DNA from 3 places in the Pseudarthrobacter phenanthrenivorans Sphe3 genome. Region 1 is predicted to be linked to each of the others. Evidence: riboswitches for the same ligand, from Rfam matches in the RefSeq annotation. Region 1 holds a riboswitch; each other region holds the start of a gene.
The links. A riboswitch is a leader RNA that binds a small molecule or an ion and turns the genes downstream of it on or off. The one in region 1 is predicted to bind S-adenosylmethionine.
Positions count from the first base shown of each region.

Region 2: linked by a shared signal. The riboswitch ahead of ASPHE3_RS12440 (aminotransferase class V-fold PLP-dependent enzyme) and the one ahead of ASPHE3_RS18285 (DUF1737 domain-containing protein) in region 1 are both predicted to bind S-adenosylmethionine.
Region 3: linked by a shared signal. The riboswitch ahead of ASPHE3_RS06535 (bifunctional o-acetylhomoserine/o-acetylserine sulfhydrylase) and the one ahead of ASPHE3_RS18285 (DUF1737 domain-containing protein) in region 1 are both predicted to bind S-adenosylmethionine.

Region 1 is NC_015145.1:3,932,728-3,940,446, forward strand. It holds gene ASPHE3_RS18255 (multidrug effflux MFS transporter) at 1-226, shown strand, start outside; gene cls (cardiolipin synthase) at 254-1,693, opposite strand; gene ASPHE3_RS18265 (aminodeoxychorismate lyase) at 1,825-2,754, shown strand; gene ASPHE3_RS18270 (pyridoxamine 5'-phosphate oxidase family protein) at 2,823-3,287, shown strand; gene ASPHE3_RS18275 (TetR/AcrR family transcriptional regulator C-terminal domain-containing protein) at 3,306-4,013, opposite strand; gene ASPHE3_RS18280 (hypothetical protein) at 4,238-4,492, shown strand; SAM riboswitch class IV at 4,712-4,826, shown strand; gene ASPHE3_RS18285 (DUF1737 domain-containing protein) at 4,840-5,118, shown strand; gene ASPHE3_RS18290 (rhodanese-like domain-containing protein) at 5,115-5,525, shown strand; gene ASPHE3_RS18295 (O-succinylhomoserine sulfhydrylase) at 5,526-6,734, shown strand; gene ASPHE3_RS21620 (DUF1905 domain-containing protein) at 6,739-7,038, opposite strand; partial or broken gene ASPHE3_RS18300 (DUF222 domain-containing protein) at 7,157-7,719, shown strand, end outside.
Region 2 is NC_015145.1:2,669,885-2,677,603, reverse strand. It holds gene ASPHE3_RS12440 (aminotransferase class V-fold PLP-dependent enzyme) at 57-1,481, opposite strand; SAM riboswitch class IV at 1,516-1,629, opposite strand; gene hisN (histidinol-phosphatase) at 1,783-2,595, opposite strand; gene rsgA (ribosome small subunit-dependent GTPase A) at 2,644-3,759, opposite strand; gene aroA (3-phosphoshikimate 1-carboxyvinyltransferase) at 3,743-5,131, opposite strand; gene ASPHE3_RS12420 (DoxX family protein) at 5,138-5,686, opposite strand; gene ASPHE3_RS12415 (sigma-70 family RNA polymerase sigma factor) at 5,956-6,726, shown strand; gene rsrA (mycothiol system anti-sigma-R factor) at 6,723-6,983, shown strand; gene ASPHE3_RS22930 (50S ribosomal protein bL37) at 7,080-7,154, opposite strand; gene ASPHE3_RS12405 (PadR family transcriptional regulator) at 7,278-7,719, opposite strand, start outside.
Region 3 is NC_015145.1:1,414,223-1,421,941, reverse strand. It holds gene ASPHE3_RS06535 (bifunctional o-acetylhomoserine/o-acetylserine sulfhydrylase) at 1-1,251, opposite strand, end outside; SAM riboswitch class IV at 1,294-1,409, opposite strand; gene ASPHE3_RS06530 (VOC family protein) at 1,571-2,209, shown strand; gene ASPHE3_RS06525 (HNH endonuclease signature motif containing protein) at 2,476-4,191, shown strand; gene ASPHE3_RS06520 (CPBP family intramembrane glutamic endopeptidase) at 4,277-5,056, opposite strand; gene ASPHE3_RS06515 (DeoR/GlpR family DNA-binding transcription regulator) at 5,164-5,952, opposite strand; gene hutI (imidazolonepropionase) at 6,051-7,262, opposite strand; gene ASPHE3_RS06505 (NAD(P)/FAD-dependent oxidoreductase) at 7,274-7,719, opposite strand, start outside.

The DNA of each region.
Region 1 (7,719 bases):
TACCGCTGCAGCCGTAATTGGTGCCCTGCAGTCCGGCGTGGCCGGCCTGGTGAGCCCGCTTGTGGGGTTGCTCGGCGGAAACGCCCTCTCGATGGTAGGTGTCATGATCGGCAGCTGTGTTCTCACAGTGCTGGTCCTGGCGCTCGGGACGCCTGCCTACCGTCGGGGCGGCTGGCCGGAGCATACAGCCCGTGGTGATGATGAGCGGGTTGCTGCCGACGGATAACCGGCCGGAGGAGCCCTTTGGACTCGACTACTGGACCGTGGCCGTCAACCTGGCCACGTTGTCCACGTATCGTGCAGCGAGCGGCCGGTTGAGCCAGTCCACCAGTTGCAGCTCGTGCGAGATATCCCGGTATGTGTCCTCCACCGCCCGCATCTTGGTGACAATGTCCTCACCGAGCAGCATGACCGACACCTCCAGGTTCAACGAAAAGGAGCGCATGTCCATGTTGCTAGAGCCAAGGACGGCAACCTCGTCGTCAATGGTGAAGTGCTTGGCATGGAGCACGAACGGCGCCTTGTAAAGGTAGATTCGGACCCCGGCCCTCAGCAGCGCCTCATAGTAGGACTGCTGGGCATGGTGCACCAGGAACTGGTCCCCCTTCTCCGATACGAACAGTTCCACGTCCACCCCTCGCTGGGCAGCGGTGGTGATGGCGTAGAGCAGCGAATCGTCCGGCACGAAATAGGGGCTGCAGATCGAGATCCGGTGCTGGGCCGAGTAGATGAGCGTGTTGAAGAGCCGCAGGTTGTTCTCGGTAATGAACCCCGGCCCGCTGGGAACAACCTGCGCCGTAACCTTCCCCGGATGCAGGTTCGAGGGCAGCTGCAGCTGGTGTTCCAGGGACTCGTCCGTTTCGCTCAGCCAGTCGGTGGCGAAGACGACGTTCAGGGTTGTGACGATCGGCCCCTGGAGGCGGGCCATCAGCTCCACCCATTCCCTGCCGGCCTTGCGGTGGCGGGGATTGTTGTAGGAGGGTTCGATCAGGTTCTGCGAGCCGGTGAAGGCGATTTCGCCGTCGATCACCATGATCTTGCGGTGGTTCCGCAGGTCCGGCCGGCGCCACTGGCCGTGGATGGGCAGGAGCGGAAGCATGCGCTTCCACTGGATCTTGCCCGCGCGCAGCCGTTTCAGCAGTTTCCGGTATCCCTTAACCCGGAGGGTGCCGATGTGGTCGAAGAGCACCCGCACTTCAACCCCGCGCTCGGCGGCTTCCTCCAAGGCGGTGAGAAGCTCATCGGTGATGTGGTCCGTGCTCATGATGTAGAACTCGGCGTTGACGAACTTCTCGGCCTTCCGCACGGCCTTGGTCATTTCCAGGATGGAGTCCGGATAGCCGGGGATCAGGTCCACGGTGTTTCCGTCCACCATGGGCACCGATCCCAGCCGCCGGTTCAATTCCGCCGCGGACTTCACCCATTCGGGTCCCGGGTAGTCGCTTTCTACCTCGGCCAGCGAGGAGATCCCCGCGCGCACCCGTTCGTTGACCTGCTGCTGCTGTTCCCGGCGCCGGCTGGAGAGCCTGAAGTTGCCGAACAGCAGGAACAGGATGATCCCCACGAACGGGACGAAGAAGATGCCCAGCAGCCATGCCATTGCCGTGGTGGGGCGCCTGTTTCCCGGAATGATCCCCAGCGCCAGGACGCGGATAACCAGGTCGGCGATGCCCAGCACTACCACCACCCACATTGGCGCGGTGCCGGCAAGCGAAAATGGCCACAACAATGAAATAAACCCCCGGAGGATGGGCTCCCGGCGGACCGTTTCCAGCCAGGCACTCCGCCCAGCTTATCCGTGCGGTGCGGCACTAAGCTGGAGCCATGACTTCTCCGGCTTCCGTGGTTCTCGTTTTCCTCGATCCTGATTTCCCGGACGGCAGGCTGGCCGACGCTTCCAAGCCCCAGCTCCTGGTCACCGACCAGGGCGCCACCCGCGGGGACGGCATCTTCGAGACCATGCTGGCGGTGGGCGGCACGGTCCGGAAGCTCCAGGCGCACCTGGACCGCCTGGCCGGCTCCGCAGCCGCGCTCGACCTGGTGATCCCAAGTGAGCAGGAGTGGCGGCGCGCCATCACCCATGCTGTCGCCCAGCACCGTTCGCAGCACCCGCCCGCCTCGGCCGCGGCGGACGAACTGGTGGTCAAGCTGGTGGTGACCCGCGGTGTCGAGGGTGCGTCCGCACCCACCGCCTGGGTCCAAGCATCACCGGTCGGGGCCGGCGCCCGGCGCCAGCGTGAGGCCGGCATCGACGTCATCCTCCTGGACCGCGGCTATGACAGCGGCGCAGCCGAGCGCGCCCCCTGGCTGCTGCTGGGCGCCAAGACGCTGTCCTACGCCGTGAACATGGCGGCGTTGCGCCACGCCCAGAAACAGGGCGCTGACGACGTCATTTTCATCTCAACCGACGGCCGCGTCCTGGAAGGGCCCACTTCCACTGTCCTGATGGCCCACGCAGGGACGTCCGACGACGGCACTTCCGTTAAGCGCCTCATCACACCGCAACTGGACAGCGGCATCCTGCCCGGAACCTCCCAGGGCGCGCTGTTCGCTGCTGCCAAGGCGGCGGGTTGGGAACTTGGCTACGGCCCGCTGGAGCCGCAGGACCTGCTGGATGCCGACGCCGTATGGCTGATTTCCAGTGTCCGCCTGCTGGCGCCGGTGAACCGGATCGACGGCAAGGAAGTGGGTACCGCGTCCGTCCAGAAAGAGCTCACCGCGGAACTGAACGAGCTGTTGGCGGGCATACAGTAAGGACGCACCCGGATCCAGGTCCTTTGCACCCTAGGCTCCTGCGGGACAGTGCCCGTAAGGTGTGGTTCATGGACTCGCAGACGCAGCCGAAAGACCACCTGACCTTTGACGAATGCTGGGAACTCCTGGAAAACGACGCGGTGGGGCGCCTCGCCCTGGTGGTTGATGGCCATCCTGAAATCTTCCCCGTCAATTACGTGGTGCACCGCCGCAGCATCGCCTTCCGCACCGCCGGCGTCACCAAGCTCTGGAGTGCGCTCTCGGAGCGGCCGGCGGCGATGGAGATCGATGGGTACGATCCCCATACCGAAGAGGCCTGGAGCGTAGTGGTGCGCGGAAACACAGAGGTGATGGAAGACCAGGAGGACAAGGACGCGGTGGACAGCCTGGGGCTGGAGCCGTGGCAGCCGGGGGAAAAGGCGAACTACATCAGGCTCTCAGCCCAGGTTCTCACGGGCCGCCGCTTCAAGGTGAACCGGCCCGATATCTGGAGCACCCGGGCGCAGGATAAGCGCCGGGCATCCTTCGAGTAGCAGCGGCTGCGGCCTCTACTAACGCCCTGAGACTGCCACCTCGCGTGAAAGCTGCGCCTCCAGGCCGGACAGCAGGATGGCAAGCCCCTGGTCGAGTTCGGCGGAACCGTCGTACTCGGCCAAGGCCGGGGCCAGGGCACGGAGCCTGGGAAACTCCTTGGCCGGAAGACGGTGCAGCCCAAGCCGCAGCAGTACTTCGTTTTCCTCCGGGTCCACCACGAATTCCTGCAGTTCGTTGAGGATGTGCCCGTAGAGGAATCCGTAGTAGGCGCGGTAGACGTGGAGGGCGCCCGCGGGGCTGAACCCTGCCCCCACCAGCAGGGACAGGATCTGCTCCAAGGGGCGCAGCGTTCCGAGCGGGCGCAGGCCCAGCGGCGTGGACAGTGGCCTGGTCACCAGCAGTGGTACGACGTTGGGATGCTCCAGCGCCAGCGTTCGCAGACTGTGCGCTATGTGGCGCAATTGGGCCTTCCAGTCCGGGTCCTCGGGCTGGATGGAGAGTTTGTTGAGCACCAGTTCCGTGACTCCGTCGAGCAGCGCCGCCCGATTCTCCGCGTACCGGTAAAGGCTCATCGGATCGCGGTCCAACTCCTGGCCTAGACGGCGCATGGTCAGTGCATCCAGCCCCTCATTGTCAAGCACCTCAAGCGCCTTTGCGAGCACGAGGTCCCTGGTCAGCGGGGCTTTTCGCCTGTAACCGGCCTTGGTCGGTTTGGGGGAGGCCATGGTTTCCATCCTGGCTAGCAGCAAGTCCGCAGGGGTTAATCCAAACGCTTGCCTGATGTGTAGTCTACGGGTAAAGTCTACAGTGTAGATGCGGCATTGACACGTCCCATAGTCCGTGGTCATAGCGGGCTTCATCCACAACCCCCATTGCCCTGTGCACGGCATTGAGGTTGGCTGCTGTAGCCGAACGGCGGCACCACCGCACTTAGCGAAGGGAAGCCGTCATGGCACATTCGCAGTTTGATCTTTTCCTCAAAGAAGCCACCTACGTCGACCAGGCCTCGGAATCCACGCTCGACAGCGACCGGCTGTACGGCCTGTACACGAGCTGGTGTTTCATCAACCAGCAAAAGCCGCGCCCTGAGTCAACTTTCTGGTCAGCAATGAACCACCGGGTTGCCCCCGGCCACAATGGGCTCCGCATGAAAGGCCCGGCCGCTGCCGATTACATCATGGCCAGCTACCCCGGGCTCGTCTAGGAGCCCTTCCCGCAAGGAATTCCGGCGCGGACCGCAGCCTCACGACAGGCGGTCCGCGCCTTTTCTGTTTGCGGGCTGGCCGTCCTTCTTGCCGGCGGATCCGCCGTCGTACCTTCACGGGAGGTGCTGAGCCTACCCGCGGCGCCTTGCACGGTTCAGTTACGCAACATGACGACGGCGGCGGTGCGGCTCACGGCGGCAAGTGTTACGTTTTTGCGGAGTAATGAGTACCGGCGCCAAGCCCTGACTGGCCGGTCGGCAACCCTCCTTCCGCGGCGGGGTGCCTCAGGTGAATACTCGGCATATCGACCGATTCGAGTTGCAAGCGTGAGAGAAGGAGATCCGTCGTGTCTGACGCACCTGCCCCTGAAGAGAAACTGTCCTACCGCTTGATCAGCGGACCGGACAACCGTGAATTCTGCGAACGGATCTCCAACGCCCTGACGGAAGGCTATGTGCTCCACGGCAGCCCGGCGGCAACCTTCAACGGCACCAGCGTCATCGTCGCCCAGGCCGTGGTCCTGCCCGCAGCCATCGCTTCCGCCGACGCCGCAGTGGCCGACGCCGTGGATGACCTTGAAGCTGCAGGCGACGACCTCGAGTTCGACGGCGAGGGCCACGCATGAGCTACGCCGGAGACCTGACCCCGCAGGAGGCCTGGGAGAAGCTCCAGCAGGGTGCTGTGCTGGTGGACGTTCGCACCGAAGGCGAATGGGCGCACATCGGCATCCCCGATACCAAAGCCACGGACAACGATCCCCTCTTCATCCAGTGGTCCTTCCCGGGCGGCATCCAGAACCCGGACTTCATCAACGACCTCACGCAGCAGGCGCCGGAGGACCGGTCAACCGAGCTGGTGTTCCTGTGCCGTTCCGGCCAGCGTTCCATTGCCGCGGCAATTGCCGCCACCCAGGCGGGATTCACCTCCTACAACGTCCTGGAGGGCTTCGAAGGCGAGCCGGACCGCTACGGCGAACGTACCGTCAACGGCTGGAAGAACCGCGGCCTGCCCACCAACCTGGGAAAGAACTAAGTGACCTTCAACGAAGACGCCGCCGGCTGGAGCCCCGACACCCAGGCCGTCCGCGGCGGATTGGACCGCACCAACTTCCAGGAGACCAGCGAGGCTGTCTTCCTGAACTCCGGGTTCGTGTACGAATCCGCTGCAGCCGCCGAACGAGCCTTTACTGGCGAGGACGAGCGCTTTGTCTACTCCCGCTACGGCAACCCTTCCGTAGCCACATTCCAGGAGCGGCTCCGGCTTTTGGAAGGCACGGAGGCGTGCTTTGCGACGGCGTCCGGCATGTCCGCCGTTTTCACCGCCTTGGGTGCCTTGCTGGCGGCCGGTGACCGCGTTGTGGCTGCCCGCTCGTTGTTCGGTTCCTGCTTCGTGATCCTGAACGAGATCCTGCCGCGCTGGGGCGTGGAGACCGTATTTGTGGACGGACCGGACCTGGAGCAGTGGCGCGCAGCGCTCTCCCAGCCCACCACTGCCGTCTTCTTCGAGTCGCCGTCCAACCCCATGCAGGAGATCGTGGACATCGCCGCCGTCAGTGAACTGGCCCATGCGGCGGGGGCGACAGTCGTCGTCGACAACGTCTTTGCCACTCCCCTGCTGCAGCGCTGCGGCCAGTTCGGCGCGGACGTGATTGTGTACTCCGGAACCAAGCACATTGACGGCCAGGGCCGGGTGCTCGGCGGCGCCATCCTGGGCACCAAGGAGTTCATCGACGGCCCCGTGAAGCAGCTCATGCGCCATACCGGGCCCGCCCTGTCCGCCTTCAACGCCTGGGTGCTCACCAAGGGCCTGGAAACGATGGCCCTGCGCGTCAACCACTCTTCCGCCACAGCCCTTCGTCTCGCCGAGTGGCTGGAGCAGCAGCCTGCCGTGAGCTGGGTGAAGTACCCGCTCCTGAAGTCACATCCGCAGTATGAGCTCGCCGCCAAACAGATGAGCGCCGGCGGGACCGTCCTCACCCTCGAGCTGGCGCCTTCCGGCGGGCGTTCCGGCAAGGAAGCCGCCTTTGCGCTGCTGGACGCCCTGAAGATCATCGACATCTCCAATAACCTCGGCGACGCGAAGTCCCTCATCACCCACCCGGCCACCACCACGCACAGGGCGATGGGTCCGGAGGGGAGGGCTGCGATCGGGTTGAGCGACGGCGTGGTGCGCCTGTCCGTGGGGCTGGAGGACGTGGACGACCTGATCGGAGACCTGGAGCAGGCGCTCAAGCAGATCTAGCTGGTCATGCTTCCGTGCGGAGCGCCACCCCTACCACGTCACCTGCATCGATCCCGGCTTTGTTCCTGACGGACTTCTTGACGGGCAGGAGATACGAGCCTTTCTGGCTGTCCGGAAATAATGAGGTCTGCCAGGAATGGCCTGCGATCTCCGCAGTAACCCTTACTGACCCAAAAGCCTTGCTGGCACCGGCAGTTTGAGCACGGATATCGTCAGCGATATCCGCAGGCAGGGTCACGAAATGCCAACCGGCTTCCCCTGGATAGAGCCACAGCTCCGCTTTAAAGGAATACGACGCCGTCACGCGCTGAGTATGGCACGATCGCGACCTTCGAATAAAGCTGCCAAAGAAGTCTTGGAGGTTCCCCAGGAGGCAGGCCAGCCGCCCTCAAAATGTCAGACCCCCGGTAGAGGATGTTTCCATGGGAAACGGCACGGGGACTGCAAGAGCAATGGAGGGCATTCAGGCCTCCACTGCCCGCCTGGATGCCCTGTTTCTCGAAGATGCCGCCCTGGAAACCGGCTCTGGTCCGGGCGCCGGGATTAATGTGCTTGAGCGCCGGTATGAGCTCCGCCTGGAGCGCATGGCGGTGGCAAAGGAACTCGAAGCGCAAATCGCCGCGGTCAAAGCCCGGGACGCCGCCGAAGCCGTCGGCATCCAGCACGCCATGATCCCGCCCGAGGCGCCCGTGCACGAACGGACCTACGCCGAGATGTCCGCGGTTGAGGAAATCGCCGGCGTCCTCACCATAAGCTCCAGCGCGGCCGGGGCACTCGTCACCCAGTCCCGTCAGCTTTGCGCCGTCCCCCTGGCACTGGACGCCCTGTCCGCGGGGATCATCTCCTGGCAGCATGCCAAAATCATCGTCGACGAAACCGACGGCCTGGGCCCCGCCGGCGCCGCCGCCCTGGTGGCGCACTTCTTCGACCCCCAGGCACCCAACCCCGCCCGCGGCGCCGCACCGGGTAAACTCGTCCCCTCCCG
Region 2 (7,719 bases), 1.3 Mb from region 1:
TTCCGAATTTACCGCATCTGGTGCCCGGCCAAGGTCCCAGGGGGGACCAAGCGGGATCAGTCGTCGATGCAGGGCGCCGCGCCGGCGGTGCCGGGGGTGTTAGGTGCCCAGTGCGGGTACGTACGGTTGTCGTTGGCGGGAACCCAGCGGCCGGCGTCAACCACATAGTCCCAGCCAAGGCCCTTGCTGCGCAGGTCCCGGATGCCGGCCAGGAGCCGCTCGGCGTCCTCCAGCCTGGAGCCGACACCGAAGCTGGCCCGCAGGGAACCGGACGGAAGCCCCAGCCGCTTCAGGAGCGGGTGTGCGCAGAAGCGGCCGTCGCGCAGCCCCACGCCATGTTCCGCTGACAGGTAGGCGGCCACCAGGCCGGCGTCGTAGCCCTCCACGGAGAAGTTGACCACGCCGATGGTGTCCGTGTCCGGGTCGGTGTCCTTGAAAATCTGGTGGACCGTAACGCCGTCGATCTCCTGCAGGCCCTCCACGAGGAACGACCGGATGGCGGATTCGTGGGCGTGCCACCGGTCCTGGTCAAGTTCGGCGATGACCTGGGTGGCGCGGGCCAGCGTGGCGGCGCCAAGGACGTTCGGTGATCCGCCCTCATGGCGGGCTGGGCCGGTTGCCCAGCTGACGCCGTCGAGCCTTGCTTCCTTCACGGCCCCACCGCCGGCAAGGTGGGGGGTGCCGGCGTCGAGCCAGTCCGCCCTGCCAACCAGCACGCCCGCGCCGAAGGGCGCGTACAGCTTGTGCCCGGAGAAAGCGATGTAGTCCACGTCGTCGGGGGTGATGTCCACGCGCCGGTGGGGGGCCAGCTGGGCTGCGTCCACCACGATCCGTGCGCCGTGCCCGTGGGCCAGGGCGGCGAGGGCACGGATGGGAAGGATCTCACCGGTGACGTTCGAGGCGCCGGTGATGGCGAGCAGGCTCACTCCGCCCTGTTCCAGTTCGGCCCTGACCGCGTCGATGGTGCCTGCGATCGTGTCTTCCGCGACGATGCTGCGGTGCGGCACGCCCTGCCATGGCAGGAGGTTGGCGTGGTGCTCGATGTCCAGGTAAAGCACGTCGCCGTCCGGTACCCCGCCGGTTGCGGGCAGGCAGCCTGCCAGCAGGTTGAGCGAGTCAGTGGTGTTGCGCGTGAAGATGACGGAGTCATCCGGGCGGCCGCCCACGAATCCGCGGACAATGGCGCGGGCGTTCTCGTACACGGAGGTGCTGATCTGGGACGCGTAGCCTGCGCCGCGGTGGACGCTGGCGTAGTAGGGCAGGATCTCGTTGAGGTACGCGGACACCACAGTCAGAGCCGGGGCGGACGCACCATAGTCGAGGTTCGCGTAGCGGACGTGCCCGCCATGGATCAGCGGGGCCTGGATTTCAGCGCCGGTGACTGCTGCAAGCGGGCGGCCGGCGGCGGCCTGCCACTGGTCAAAGAGGGCAGTGGTTGCAGGCTGGATGGCAGCGCTGGGGGAGACGGTGGCAGTTGTCACAAAGACCTCACTTCACAACAGGACTCCGTGACGGAATCCGCGCTTGCCGCATCCGTTCCGGACCGGCCTGGTCGTCACCCGGGGCACCCCACCGCGAATGGAGGGTTGCCGGCCAGCAAACCGGGGTTTTGCGCTGGCACTCGTGACCTGGTTAAGAGCGTAGGACATGGGCAGGGAAGGTTAAAAGCCGGCGGAAATGTTAAGGGCTTTGTTACGTCCGCTTGGAAAAGGGCCCCTTCACCGAACATTACGACGGCGGCCGCCTCTGTGGGGAGTCAGCCGCCGTCGGAAATTCGATGGATCAGAGGAGGTCGTCGAGGTCCGGGTTCAGCCTGCGCAGCACCTCGGAGTGCAGGATGGAGTTGGTGGCCAAGGCATTCCCGCCGAACGGTCCGTCTTCGCCCTCCAGCGACGTGAAGCGGCCGCCCGCCTCCACCACAATGGGGACCAGGGCAGCCATGTCGTAAAGGTTCAGTTCAGGCTCGCAGGCAATGTCCACCGAGCCTTCCGCAACCATGCAGTAGGACCAGAAGTCGCCGAAGGCCCGGGTCCGCCACACATCCTCGGTGAGGCCCAGGAACTCGTTGAGGTTGCCGCGTTCCTTCCAGCCGCCCAGGCTCGAATAGGACAGCGAGGCATCGGACAGGCTGGAGACGTTGGAGACCCTGAGGCGGGTGGCCGCGGCCAGGGAACGCCCCATGTAGGCGCCCATGCCTTTCGCCGCCCACCAGCGCTTGCCCAGCGCGGGAGCGCTCACCACGCCCACCACCGGTTCGCCCTCATCCACCAGTGCGATCAGGGTGGCCCAGACCGGAACGCCCCGGACGAAGTTCTTGGTCCCGTCAATGGGATCAATGATCCACCGCCGTGATCCGTGCCCGGTGCTGCCGAACTCCTCGCCGAGGACGGCATCGCGCGGACGGGAACGGGAGAGCTGGCCGCGGATGGCTTCTTCGGCCGCCTTGTCCGCGTCGGTGACGGGCGTCAGGTCCGGCTTGGTCTCAACGTGGAGGTCCAGGGCCTTGAAGCGGCTCATGGTCTGGTCATCCACGGAATCAGCCAGGACATGGGCCAGGCGCAGGTCATCGTTATAGCTCGAAGCGGGTTGGATCATGGTTCCAAACTACCGTCTGCGCGCGCTTCTGCCGGGAACCGGCGCCCGTCAGTTGACGCTGCCCAGCTCCTTGGCCTCCTGGGCTTCCATCCTCGGGTCGGTGCCGAGGAGCCGCCGGAGGGAGGCCAGCCGGGCGGCGCCGGTGGGCCCGGCATGGCCTTCCGCCACCCACGCGTCCAGCCCGCAGTCCACGGCAGCCGCGGTGTGCTTGCAGCCCCGCTCGCAGTCATCGGTGCCGGGGGAGAGGTCCGGGAAGGACCTCAGGATCCTGTCCGGATCCACGTGTGCCAGGCCGAAGGAGCGGATGCCCGGGGTATCGATGATCCAGCTGCCGGGGGGTGCGTCCGCGAGGCGGAGGGCAAGGGCCGACGACGACGTGTGCCGGCCGCGGCCCGTCACCGCGTTCACGCCGCCGGTTGCCCGCTCCGCGCCCGTCAAAGCGTTCACCATGGTTGACTTGCCCACGCCCGAGTGCCCCAGCATGACGGTGACCTTCCCGTCGAGGTGGGCGCGGAGTTCCGATACCGCCGCGCTGTCCAGCCGGGCGGACAGGCCGTCGTCGGACCGGGCGTCCACGCCTGACGCCTGTGCATCAGCCGTCCGGCTGATGATCACCGGAAAGTCCAGGTGGGTGTAATTGGAGAGCAGTTCCGCGGGGTCCTTGACGTCCGCTTTGGTGACCAGCAGGATCGGCTCGATGCCGGCGTCGTACGCTGCCACCAGGGCCCGGTCGATGAAGCCCGTGCGCGGCTCCGGGTTGGCGGCCGCCACCACGATCACCAGCTGGTCGGCATTGGCCACCACGGCCCGCTCCACCGGATCGGTGTCGTCCGCGCTGCGCCGCAGGAGCGTCTTGCGGTCCTGGATCTTCACCAGGCGGGCCAAGGTGTCGGGTTCGCCCGAGACGTCGCCCACGAGTGAGACAAAGTCTCCGGCCACCACGGGGTTCCGGCGCAGTTCCCTTGCCCTGGCGGCAATAACCAGGCGTTCGTTGTCCGAGTCCTCGCCCACCACAGCGGTGTACCTGCCACGGTCAACGGTGATGATGCGCCCGGTCACGGCGTCGTCATGGCTGGGGCGGTCCTTGGTCCGGGGCCTCGAGCCCTTCTTGCTCGGCCTGATCCGGACGTCCGATTCATCCCAGGAGTCAGTGCTCCGCGCCACCGCTGGAACCTTCCGCCCCCGTACCGGCCGGACCGTCCTGGGCCAGCATGTCCGCCCAGAGCCGCGGGAAGTCCGGCATGGTCTTGGCGGTGGTGGCAATGTCCTCCACCTGGACCCCCTCCACAGCCAGGCCAAGGATGGCGCCGGCCGTAGCCATGCGGTGGTCCGCATAGCTGTGCACGACGCCGGCGTGCAGCTTGGCGGGGCGGATCACCAGGCCGTCGCTGGTTTCCTCCGCGTCACCGCCGAGGCGGTTGATTTCGGCCACGAGCGCAGCAAGCCGGTCCGTCTCGTGGCCCCGCAGATGGGCGATCCCGCTCAACCGCGAGGGCGCGTCGGCCAGCGCGCACAAGGCTGCCACCGTGGGGGCGAGCTCGCTGGTGTCGGCGAAGTCCGCGCCCTTGATGGTGGGGCCGCCCGTAACAGTCAGGACGCCGTCGCGCAGGGAAACGTCCGCGCCCATCCGGGTGAGGATGCTGCGCCACAGGTCGCCCACCTGCTGCGTCTCTTCGGGCCAGCCCGGGATGCGGACCGTGCCGTGGGACGCCAGCGCTGCCGCGAGGAAAGGCCCGGCGTTGGAGAGGTCCTGCTCGATCCGCTGGTCAAATGCACGGATGGGTCCGGGGCTGACAACCCAGTGGTTGGGGACGGAATCATCGACAGCCACCCCGGCACCCCGGAGGACGGAGACTGTCATGTTGATGTGGTCAAGGCTCGGCACCGGCTTGCCCACATGCTCCAGGTGCAGGCCTTCCGTGAACCGTGCCCCCACCAGGAGCAGGGCGGAGACGAACTGGGAGGACGCGCTGGCGTCCACCACCAGGTGGCCGCCGCGGACTTCCCCGGTGCCCTCCACAAGGAACGGCAGTGACGACGGCGTCCCGCCCTCCTCGCTGGTGACAGCCACTCCCAGCGCCTTGAGCGCCTCAATGATGGTTCCCATGGGCCGCTTGCGGGCGTGGGGGTCGCCGTCGAACACGCTGGCGCCGTTGCGGAGCGCCGCGAGCGGCGGTACGAAGCGCATGACTGTGCCGGCGAGCCCGCAATCGATCCTGGTCACGGACGAGGCCGCCCCGGGGTCCAGCGGAACAACCTCCAGGTCGGGCCCGAAGGCACCGTCCCCGGGTACCTCCGTGATGGTGGCGCCGAGCTGGCGCAGGGCCTGGACCATGAGCGCTGAGTCCCTGGAGTGCAGGGGCGCGCGGAGGCGGGACGGTCCGTCCGCCAGGGCAGCCAGGACCAGGTATCTGTTGGTCAGCGACTTGGAGCCCGGAACTGTAACGGTGGCGTTGACGGGCCGGGACGCGAAGGGCGCGGGCCAGTGGGGGACAGGCGTTCCGGACTCATCCCGGACGGCGGGTGCTGCGGTCATTCGCTGTTATGCCCCCGTGGCCTGTTCCACGGCGCGTCGCACTGCCTTGTCCGCTTTGTGCAGCTTCTTGTTGGTGGTCTTCCGGGCATCGGCAGCGAGGTGGGAGGCACCTTTGCGCGCATCGGCAGCGAGGTGCTCGGCCCGCCAGGCGAGGCCCGGCTTGCCGGCAGTGTCCACGGATGCCAGCAGGGCGCCGCCGCTGAGGGACAGGTTCTTCAGCAGCTGGTTCCGGCGGGTCTCGCGCCCCTCCTTGCTGCTGATGTCCGCACTGCGCCATTCCACAAAGGTGTTCAGCAGTGAAATCACGGTGAGCACAGTGGCGGAAAGCCTGGAGAACTTGCCCAGTCCGAAGAGCACCCCGGCGCCCACCTGGGTTCCGCCAATAACGCGTGCCAAGGTCTTTTCATCCGACTTGAACGGCAGGGAAGCAGCGGCCTTGCGCAGCAGCGGCGAGAGCTGCTGTGCGGTGTCATCTGCGTTCTTGAGCTTATCCATTCCGGCGAGGACAAAGCTGGAGGCCAGCATGGGGCGGGCGAGCGTGCGGATAAAGGACATGGATTTCCTCCTGGATGGACGAACCGCGTCGAAGCGGCGGAGTCCGTTCTAGTCTTGCACTTTTGGGGAATATTTGCCGAAGCCACGGGGTTATGGAAGTCGTATCCGGAGATCTCCGGATTGGACAAGACAGGTACGGAGTTGGGCCCTTGGCGCGCGTATTGGACGGAATTGAAGTTACAGGCCCGGTGGCACTGGACTCGATCGAGGCCGGGCCGCCACGGTACGACACGCCGCCTGCCGGCCGCCTGACAGTAGACTTGAAGGCAATGAGCACCCTGGATCCGGCCGTCTCGGCCATGTATGAGGCTTCCCGTAACGAGCCAACGAGCAGTACTGCCGCCGGACCTGAGGCTGCGGAGTCCGAAACTGTCCCGGTATCCGGAGCCGGGGATGCGGGCGCTGACCAGGTGGACGTTTCCACTGAATCCGCGGAAGAGCGCAGGCTCCGGTTTGAACGCGACGCGATGCAGTATGTGGACCAGCTGTATTCGGCGGCGATGCGGATGGCAAGGAACCCCTCGGACGCCGAGGACCTTGTCCAGGAGGCCTACACCAAGGCTTTCTCCGCGTTCCACCAGTACAAGCCCGGTACCAACCTCAAAGCCTGGCTGTACCGGATCCTGACCAACACTTATATCAATCTGTACCGCAAGCGCCAGCGCGAGCCGCTCCAGTCGAACTCGGACACCATTGAGGACTGGCAGTTGGCGCGGGCTGAGTCACACACCTCGAGCGGACTCCGGTCCGCTGAGGCTGAGGCGTTGGACCACCTTCCGGATTCCGACGTCAAACGGGCACTCCAGGACATTCCAGAAGAATTCCGCCTTGCGGTCTACTTCGCCGATGTTGAGGGGTTCGCCTACAAGGAAATTTCAGACATCATGAATACGCCCATCGGCACGGTGATGTCCCGGCTCCACCGCGGCCGGAGAATGTTGCGGGACATGCTGGGAGAATACGCCGCAGAGCGCGGATTCAAAACGGCCGCCGATTCACAGGACGCGGCAGGAAGCACACAACAGGAGAGCAGGAAATGAGCGACTGCCAGGGATTGGGCGATTGCGATGACACCCGGATGCAACGCATTTACGAGTACCTCGACGGTGCGTTGACGCGCGAGGACATTACCGACATCAAGAACCACCTTGATGACTGCCCGGAATGCACCGAGCAGTATGACCTCGAGTGTGTGATCCGCAACATGGTCAAGCGGTCCTGCACCGAGGCTGCTCCGGAGAACCTGAAGAACGCCATCCTGGACCGGATCCATTCCATCCGTCCGGTCGACGCGTAGGGCAGGAATCGTCCAGCAGGCTGACACAGCAAAGGACCCCCGGAAGCCGCATGGCTTCCGGGGTCCTTCGCTTGAACCGTAGTCCCTGGCATTTGCCTAGGTGTTGGGGCGCTTCCCGTGGTTCGCGCCGCCACGCTTACGGTCACGACGCTTGCGTGCACGCTTGCTCATAGCTGGCCTCCTTACTGTTGGTACTCAAAAGAGCTGCCCTCAAGTCTCCCACATCCGAAGGCGCCCGGCGAACCACGTGCAGCCGCGTGACCTGCGGGTCGACTCAGATGCGGCGGGTAGGACCTAAAGCCTCAGGGAGCTGCGGATGGAGGCTCCGGCCTGTTCCAGCACCGTCCTGAGCGTTTCCAGCGCGACCGGACTGATCGGCTCCCTGCCGACGTGGGTCCGCAATTCGGCCCTCAGTTCGTCCCGGAACGCCTGCAGCATCATCTCGGCTTCCTTCAGGGACCGCTGGTTTTCCGCCGGGAAGCGGCCGGGCATCTTGAAATCGGGGGCCAGGGCCGCAGAACGCGCAGCCTCCGCGGTTGCCGCCAGGTCGGCCCGCAACCCGCGCATGTTGCTGCGGATGTCCTCCCGCAGGTTGTCTGCCAGCCGGCGCACGGACGCCGAGATCTCGCTTTCCACGCCCGCCAGTTCATCCCGGCGCCGGTTAAGCTCGGCGATGCCGGAGGCCGTGATGTGGTAGTTGGTGCGGCGGCCCGCAGACTCGGTTGCCACCAGCCCC
Region 3 (7,719 bases), 1.7 Mb from region 1:
GCCCACCGAAAGCCGCACCAGCCCCGGGGTCACGCCGGCCACTTCCTGCTGCTCCGGTGAGAGCTGGCTGTGGGTGGTCGACGCCGGATGGATGACAAGGGAGCGGACGTCGCCGATGTTTGCCACATGGGAGTGCAGCTCCAGGGCGTCCACGAAGCGCTTGCCCGCTTCCGCGCCGCCGGCCAGGTTGAACGAGACGATAGCCCCTGTACCTTTGGGACCGTATTTGCGCCCGCGCTCGAACCATGGGCTGGAGGGCAGACCCGCGTAGGCGACCGATTCGACGTCGTCACGCGCTTCGAGCCACTGCGCCACTTCCAGCGCGGTGGCAACATGCCGTTCCACCCGCAGGCTCAACGTTTCCAGCCCCTGGGCAATCAGGAAGGCGTTGAATGGCGAGACAGCAGAACCCAGGTCACGCAGGAGCTGGACCCGGGCCTTGAGGATATAGGACAGGTTGGCACCCAGGGCACCGTCCGCCCCAAGGTCACGCGCGTAGACAAGGCCGTTGTAAGTGGGGTCCGGAGTGTTGAAGCCGGGGAACTTCCCGGGGTCCTTGCCAAAGTCGAAGTTTCCCGAGTCCACGATGACGCCGGCGATCGCGGACCCATGCCCGCCCAGGTACTTGGTAGCCGAGTGCACCACGACGTCTGCACCCCATTCCAGCGGACGGATGAGGTAGGGCGTGGACAGGGTGTTGTCCACGATCAGGGGGACGCCGGCGCTGTGCGCAACTCCGGACACGCCCTCAATGTCCAGGACGTCCTGCCGCGGGTTGGACACCACCTCAGCGAAGAAGAGCTTGGTGTTGGGCTGGACCGCGTCACGCCACTGCTCGAGGTTGTCAGGATCCGCTACGAACGTGACCGAGATGCCGAACTTCTTCAGGGTGTGGGCGAAGAGGTTGTAGGTCCCCCCGTAGAGGCTGGGACTGGCCACGATGTGGTCCCCCGCCTCGGCAATGTTCAGGACCGCAAAGGTCTCAGCCGCCTGGCCGGAGCTGAGCAGCAGCGCACCCAGGCCGCCTTCGAGGCTGGCAATCCGCTGCTCCACCGCATCCTGGGTGGGGTTGCCGATCCTGGTGTAGATGGGCGCGAGCTCGGCCAGGGCAAACCTGTTCGCAGCGCTCTCGGCGCTGGGGAAAACGAACGACGTCGTCTGGTAGATGGGGAGGGCACGGGCACCTGTGGCGCTGTCCGGCTCCTGCCCTGCATGGATCTGGCGGGTTTCGAAAGACCATCCGTTGGACACTAAGGCTCCTTTGACATGGGCCCGGCAGGCTCGAAGCACCGCGGGCCGCGCTTGCCATCCGGCCGTTGCCGGACAGCCAGGTCCTCACCCGGGGCACCCCACCGCGGATGGAGGGTTGCCGGCCAGCGAGCCGGGGCTTGGCGCTGGCGCTCATGACCTGAGGCCAGTGTAGGAACAGCGCCCGACAGGGATGCGATTATGACGAACATAGACTCGGATCTTTTTGCCCGCGGACGGGCTTCACTGCTCTCCGGCGCGGGAATTCCGAGTAAGGGTTACCTAAGCTGAGAGCCCGATCACAAAGTGCCAAGATGTTGCCATGCGCATGGATCACGTCTCTTACGCCTGTGAACACGATGGCCTGGCTGCCACCACCGAACGTATTTCCTCTGCCCTCGGCGTTGAGGCAGTGAAGGGCGGGGTACACCCCCGGTTCGGAACCCGGAACATGATCATTCCCCTCGCCGGGCATAAGTACCTGGAGGTCGTGGAGGTCCTGGACCACCCCGCCTCAGACAAGGCCCCCTTCGGACAGGCAGTGCGTGCCCGGTCCGCCGCGGGCGGCGGCTGGATGGGCTGGTGCGTCGAAGTGGACGACCTCGCCCCGTTCGAGGAGCGGCTGGGCCGGTCTGCCGTGAACGGAAACCGCAAGTTTCCCGATGGCCGCGAACTCGTGTGGAAGCAGATTGGCATCCTGGGCCTCATTGCGGACCCCCAGGTGCCCTACATGCTCAAGTGGGAAGGCGATCCTTCCCTGCACCCGTCCAACGCCTACGACAGCAACGTCAAAATGAGCTGCTTGACCATTGCGGGCTCGGCGGCACGCGTGACCGAATGGCTTGGAGAGCCCGTGGAGAAGCCGCTGGAAGACGTGGCTGTGGAGTGGGTGGCCCCGCACGGGACCCCCGGGATCCTTTCCGTCACGTTTGAAACCGCCAACGGGGCAGTCACAATCTGACCCTCCTCCTATGCCTTGGGGTTTCACCTCAGGTACCGCCTTGGGCAGGAGCTACAGCCTGCCCGGATGAGCTTCGGCCGCCATCAGCTTGTGACAACGGGGTCACCTGCCGATGGCGGCCGAATCCATTTCCTGTCCTAACCCGACGGGTTGGGTCCACAGCGCGGTTGATTCTCCAGGTCCAACAGGTGAGCAAAGCAAGAACGCCCCGCCAGCTTTTCCAGGTCTCCCGGGAAAATGTCAGACCCTCCTGCGAGACTTTGGGTATGGAAATCAACCCGGCGGTGGTGCAGGCTGAGGCGGCGGTTGACGCTTCGGTGGCTGCTTTTGCGGCGGTGCTCGCTGGCGGCGGTACTGCTGGTTCCTGTACTGCCGGCGCGGGCTTTGATGATGCGTTGCAGCGGGTTGCTGATGGGGCTTTGGAGGTTTTAACCGGGGTAGCCCGGTCGGAGGCGAAGCTGGCGGCGTTGAAGGCGCAGGCGGTGGAGGTGTTTGCCGCGGCCACGCAGGCCCTGAACGGTCCGGCACGTTCACCCCAGGAGGCAACGGCGCAGGACCGGAGCCTGGTGGCCGAGGTCGGGTGTGCGCTGGTCATCGGCGACCGCGCCGCCGGTGCGCTGCTGGCCGACGCCCACGCCCTGACCACGTCCCGGCCCCGGACCCTCGCCGCTTTGCAGGCCGGGACCATTTCCTGGGCGCATGCCCGGACCATGGTGGACCAGACCCTCGGCCTTGACCCGGCCGCGGCGGCGGCCCTGGAGGACTATTTCCTGGACCCCGACGCCGCACACCGGACCACGGGTGCCACCATCGGGGAAATGCCGGCGTACCGGTTCAAGGCCAAGGCCAGGACCTGGCGGGAACGCCACCACCCCGAATCGATTGAGAAGCGTCACGCCAAGGGTGCAGCGGACCGGCGGGTCGAGTACTGGAAGGACACTGACGGGATGGCCTGGATCGCCGCGTGCCTGCCCGCGGACAAAGCATCGGCCATCTGGAACCGGCTCACCGCCCTCGCCCGGGGAATGCAAGGGCCCGGGGAAGACCGCACCCTCACCCAGCGCCGGGCAGACACCTATTGCGCCGCCCTCCTGACCAGCGGCACCAACGGCGGTTCCACAGGCTCCGGCCATGGCCCCGGCTACGGCTCTGGAGCCGGGGCCCGGGGAACAGGTGCTGAAGCCCATCCCGGGCAGGGCGATTCGATCCGTGCGCAGGTCCTGGTCACCGTGCCGGTGTTTTCCCTGATGGGACTGACCGACGAGCCGGCCATGCTGGACGGGTACGGCCCGATCCCGCCGTCCACGGCAAGGGATCTGGTCGCGAATGGTGCCGGTTCCTTCCACCGGGTGCTCATTGATCCTCGTGACGGGGCGCCGCTGGAGATCGGCCGGACCAGCTACCGGGTGACCAAGGCGATGCGGAACTGGCTGCGGCTGCGGGACGGCAAATGCCCCTTCCCCGGCTGCAGCAACCACTCCCTGGACAACGAAGCAGACCATATTCTCGCCTGGCATAAAGGCGGTGCCACCGGGATCTCCAACCTGGGACAACCCTGCCCGAAACACCACAAACTCAGGCACACCAGCGGCTGGAAACCAACACCAGCCACCAAAAACGAACCACCCGGCTGGACCTCACCGACCGGGCACCACTACAAAAGCGAACACCAGGACTGGGAACCACCCCACTGGCCAGACCTGCTGGTAGGACTGAAACCGGACGAGCGCCACAACGGGCAAGTGCATGGCGCACCGCCCCACCCGGCGATGCCCGCTGCTCATGCCTGCCCTCCCGGAGGCCTCCCCTATCTGGAGCCTCCACTTGAGGAACCTATGAGCGACAACCTGGTAGACCCGAACGACCTGCCTGCGGATGACCCCTTATGGGAGGACTTCTACGCGGTGCCGACCGGCCTGGCCGGGGACCCGCTCGTCCCGGGTCAGGAGCCATTAGGGGACCTGGAACCGGCCATTACCTAGCCGCCACCTGCTGGTCGCCATCGTCTAGGTGTGCCTGGGGCCGTCCGGACGCCTTTGGCCCAGTCCCTTATTCAGTCGCACAGCTTCACCCCAGTCCCACGGCCTTGCCGAACAGGCTGAAGCCCACGAACGCCACGATATCCAGCAGTGCGTGGGCTATCACCAGCGGCATCACCCGCCGCGTCCGCGTATACAACCAGGCAAAGACCACGCCCATCAATACGTTGCCGATAAACGGCCCGAATCCCTGGTACAGGTGGTACGTGCCGCGCAACAGCGAGCTCGCCATGATGGACAACGGAACGCTCCAACCGAATTTTCCGAAGCGGTCCAGCAGGTAGCCCACAACGATGACTTCCTCCACTATCCCGTGGCGGACCGCGGACAGGATCAGCACGGGCACTGTCCACCAGTAGGCGTCGAGTGCGCTGGGAATGATGGCGGTGGTAACCCCAAGAGCCCTTCCCGCCGCGTACAGACCGAGGGACGGGACGCCGATCAGCGCCGCCAGGCCAAGCCCCTGCAGCAGATCCCGGCCGGGCCGCTCAAAATTGAACCCCAGCCTCGTGAAGGCCGAACCGGCTTTGCTTCCGTCGCCGGATGCGGCCTGCCGCTGGTCACTGAGGAAGTAGAACACGAGCAGCACGGGCACCAGCGCGAAGACAATGTCCAGCAGCTGGTAGGTCAGATCGAAATACTCACGGGTGCTTTGCGAGCGGTTCAGTGTTGAGGTGCCCTCCGCAAGGGGCGCACGCGTCATCTTGTCCAGCAGTTGCACCACGGAGTACACGGCGGACTGGCCCAGCGAGAGGCCCAAGACGATCCAGACTTCGATCCGCAGACGACGGCGGGAGGGAACCAGCATGTTCCCATCTTGCCTGCAGTTTCTGGATCCGGCCTGATTGCCCTGCCGGTGTCCGACTCCCCGCCAGGGCTACCCCGGCCGCCGCCGCAGGTCAGGGTGGCGGCACGTCAACTGCCGGCGACTATGACTTCCGTGCCGTTCGACTCGAAGGCAGCCTTGTCGCGTGCCGAAATCCCGGAGTCGGTGATGAGCCGGGTGAAGTTGTAACCGTCCATGGTGGCGAAGGCACGCACCCCCACCTTTGAGGAGTCTGCCAGCACGTAGGAAACCCGGGCCCGGCTGGCGAGCAGGGCGTTGACCGAGGCTTCCCCCTCCCCCGTGTTGGTGGGCCCCACTTCCGGGTCGATGCCGTTGACGCCGATAAAAGCGATATCCAGCACCACTTTCTGCATGATGATGTCCGTATAGGGGCCCACCAGTTCGTAGGAGCGCGGATTGAGGATCCCGCCGGTGACCATGACCTTGATGTTGGGCCGGACTGCCAGCTGCGACGCGATGTTGATGGCGTTGGTCACCACCGTGAGGGTGGGCTGGTTGGAGGGCGCGTTGAGGTCTTCACGGGTAGCCAGGATCTGGGCCAGCACGGTGCTGGTGGTACCGCCGCACAGGCCGATCACGGCACCCGGGGCAATGAGGCCTGAGGCCGCCTGCGCGATTTGCTGCTTCGCTTCGGCGTGATCGTCCCGGTTGTATCTGCCAGGCAGGTCGTAGGCCAATGCCCCTGTGGTGGCTCCGCCCCGGGTCCTGGTCAGCAGCCGTCGCTTGGCCAGGCTGTCCAGGTCCCGCCGGGCAGTGGCCGGAGAGACGTGCAGGGTGCTCACAATTTCTTCGACCTCCACCTGGCCGGTTTTGGCGAGCAGGTCAAGGATTGCCGTCAAGCGGTCGGTGCGGGTCATGCAAAGCCTCCAGATACTCCCGCCACCAGCCTCGATGACGCTTTCTGATCATAACAGACTACTTATGATCACCTAACGTCATATCGAGGGTGGGAATCCTAGCGCTCCCGCTTCCCGGCCCGCCATACAGCGTACGTCAGGGGCATGCCGGGGCGGTACGCAAGGTGCGTAGCCGACGGCGCATTCAAGACATGGAAATCCGCACGATGTCCGACCGCGATGGAACCCACCGCCCGTTCGCCGTCGACGTCGATTCCCTTGTCCTTGTGCAGGGCAAGGGCCCCGCCGTAGGTAGCCGCGCGGACAGCTTCGTGGACGCTCAGTCCCATCTGCAGCACAGCCGTAGTGACGCAGAATGCCATGGAACTCGTGTAGGACGTGCCCGGATTGCAGTTGGATGCCAACGCCACCTGCACCCCGGCATCAAGGAGCTTCCGGGCGGGGGCCAGCGGCTGCCGGGTGGAGAGGTCGCAGGCAGGCAGGCATGTGGCCACGGTTCCGCGGCGCCCGCTTCCGGTTCCGGCGTCCCAGCCGGCCCAAGTCCCAGCGAGCGCCTCCACATCCCGGTCCGCGAGGTAGTTCACGTGGTCTACACTCGCAGCCTCCAGCTCCACCGCCAGTTGCACGCCGGGCCCTTCCCCGAGCTGGTTTCCGTGAACGCGCAGGCCCAGTCCGGCGTCCCTGCAGGCGAGCAGCACCTTGCGGGACTGCTCCACGGTGAATGCTCCCTCCTCGCAGAAGACGTCCGCCCACCGCACGAACGGCAGGACCGCCGCCAGCATTGGCCCGCACACCAGCTCGGTGTAGGCGTCGGGATCCTCCCCTGCGGGAACCAGGTGGGCACCGAGGTAGGTCACCTGGTCCGCCACTGTGGAGGCAATGCGGGCACTGCGGGCTTCGTGTTCAACGTCCAGGCCGTAGCCGGTCTTGGTCTCAAGGTAGGTGGTGCCCTGCGAAACGGCTTCGGCAACCCGGCCCAGGGCAAGCCGTGTCAGGTCGAAATCCGAGGTGGCACGCGTCGCGTTCATGGTCACCGCAATGCCGCCGGCCGAATAGGACTCCCCCGCCATCCTCGCCTCGAACTCGGCCGTCCGGTCACCGGCGAAGAGCAGGTGCGTGTGCGAATCCACCCAGCCGGGGAGCATGGCCCGCCCGCCGGCGTCGACGGCGTCATCCGCAGCGGGAGCGTCGGCCGCAGCACCGATCCATGAAATCCGATCACCTTCGATCACCACCGCAGCATCCTTCAGGACCCGGCGCTTCAGGTCCTGCGTCATCAGCTCGGCGATGTTGGTGATCAGGGTGCTCATAGAGCCATTCTTCAGCGCCGGACAGACCAGCGCGTGGCCGCCAGAGCCTGAGCTGTCCGGGATTCCGGACCGTCGCCCAATCTCCCGGCCGCTTCCGTGCCCGATTGGTGCGCCAGGATCTGGCCTGCCGCGAGCTCGGCCATCGCCGAGGACGTCTGGAAGCCGTAGCCGCCCTGCCCGGCGAGCCAATAGAACCCCGGTGCTTCGGCGTCGAATCCGGCCACCGGGACGCCGTCTGCAGCCTCGGTCCGCAATCCGGTCCAGGCCCTGCGGATATCCGTGATCCCCAACGTGGTCACCTGGTTCAGCCGGGCCACCAGGCGCTCGATGTCTCCTGGCCGGGGCTGCGCATCCTCGGGCCCGCTAGCCACCGACTCGGACGGTGAGATGAGAACGTCGTCGCCTTCACGCCGGAAGTAGAACGTGTTGTCCGCTGCCGCCACCATAGGGCTGTGCT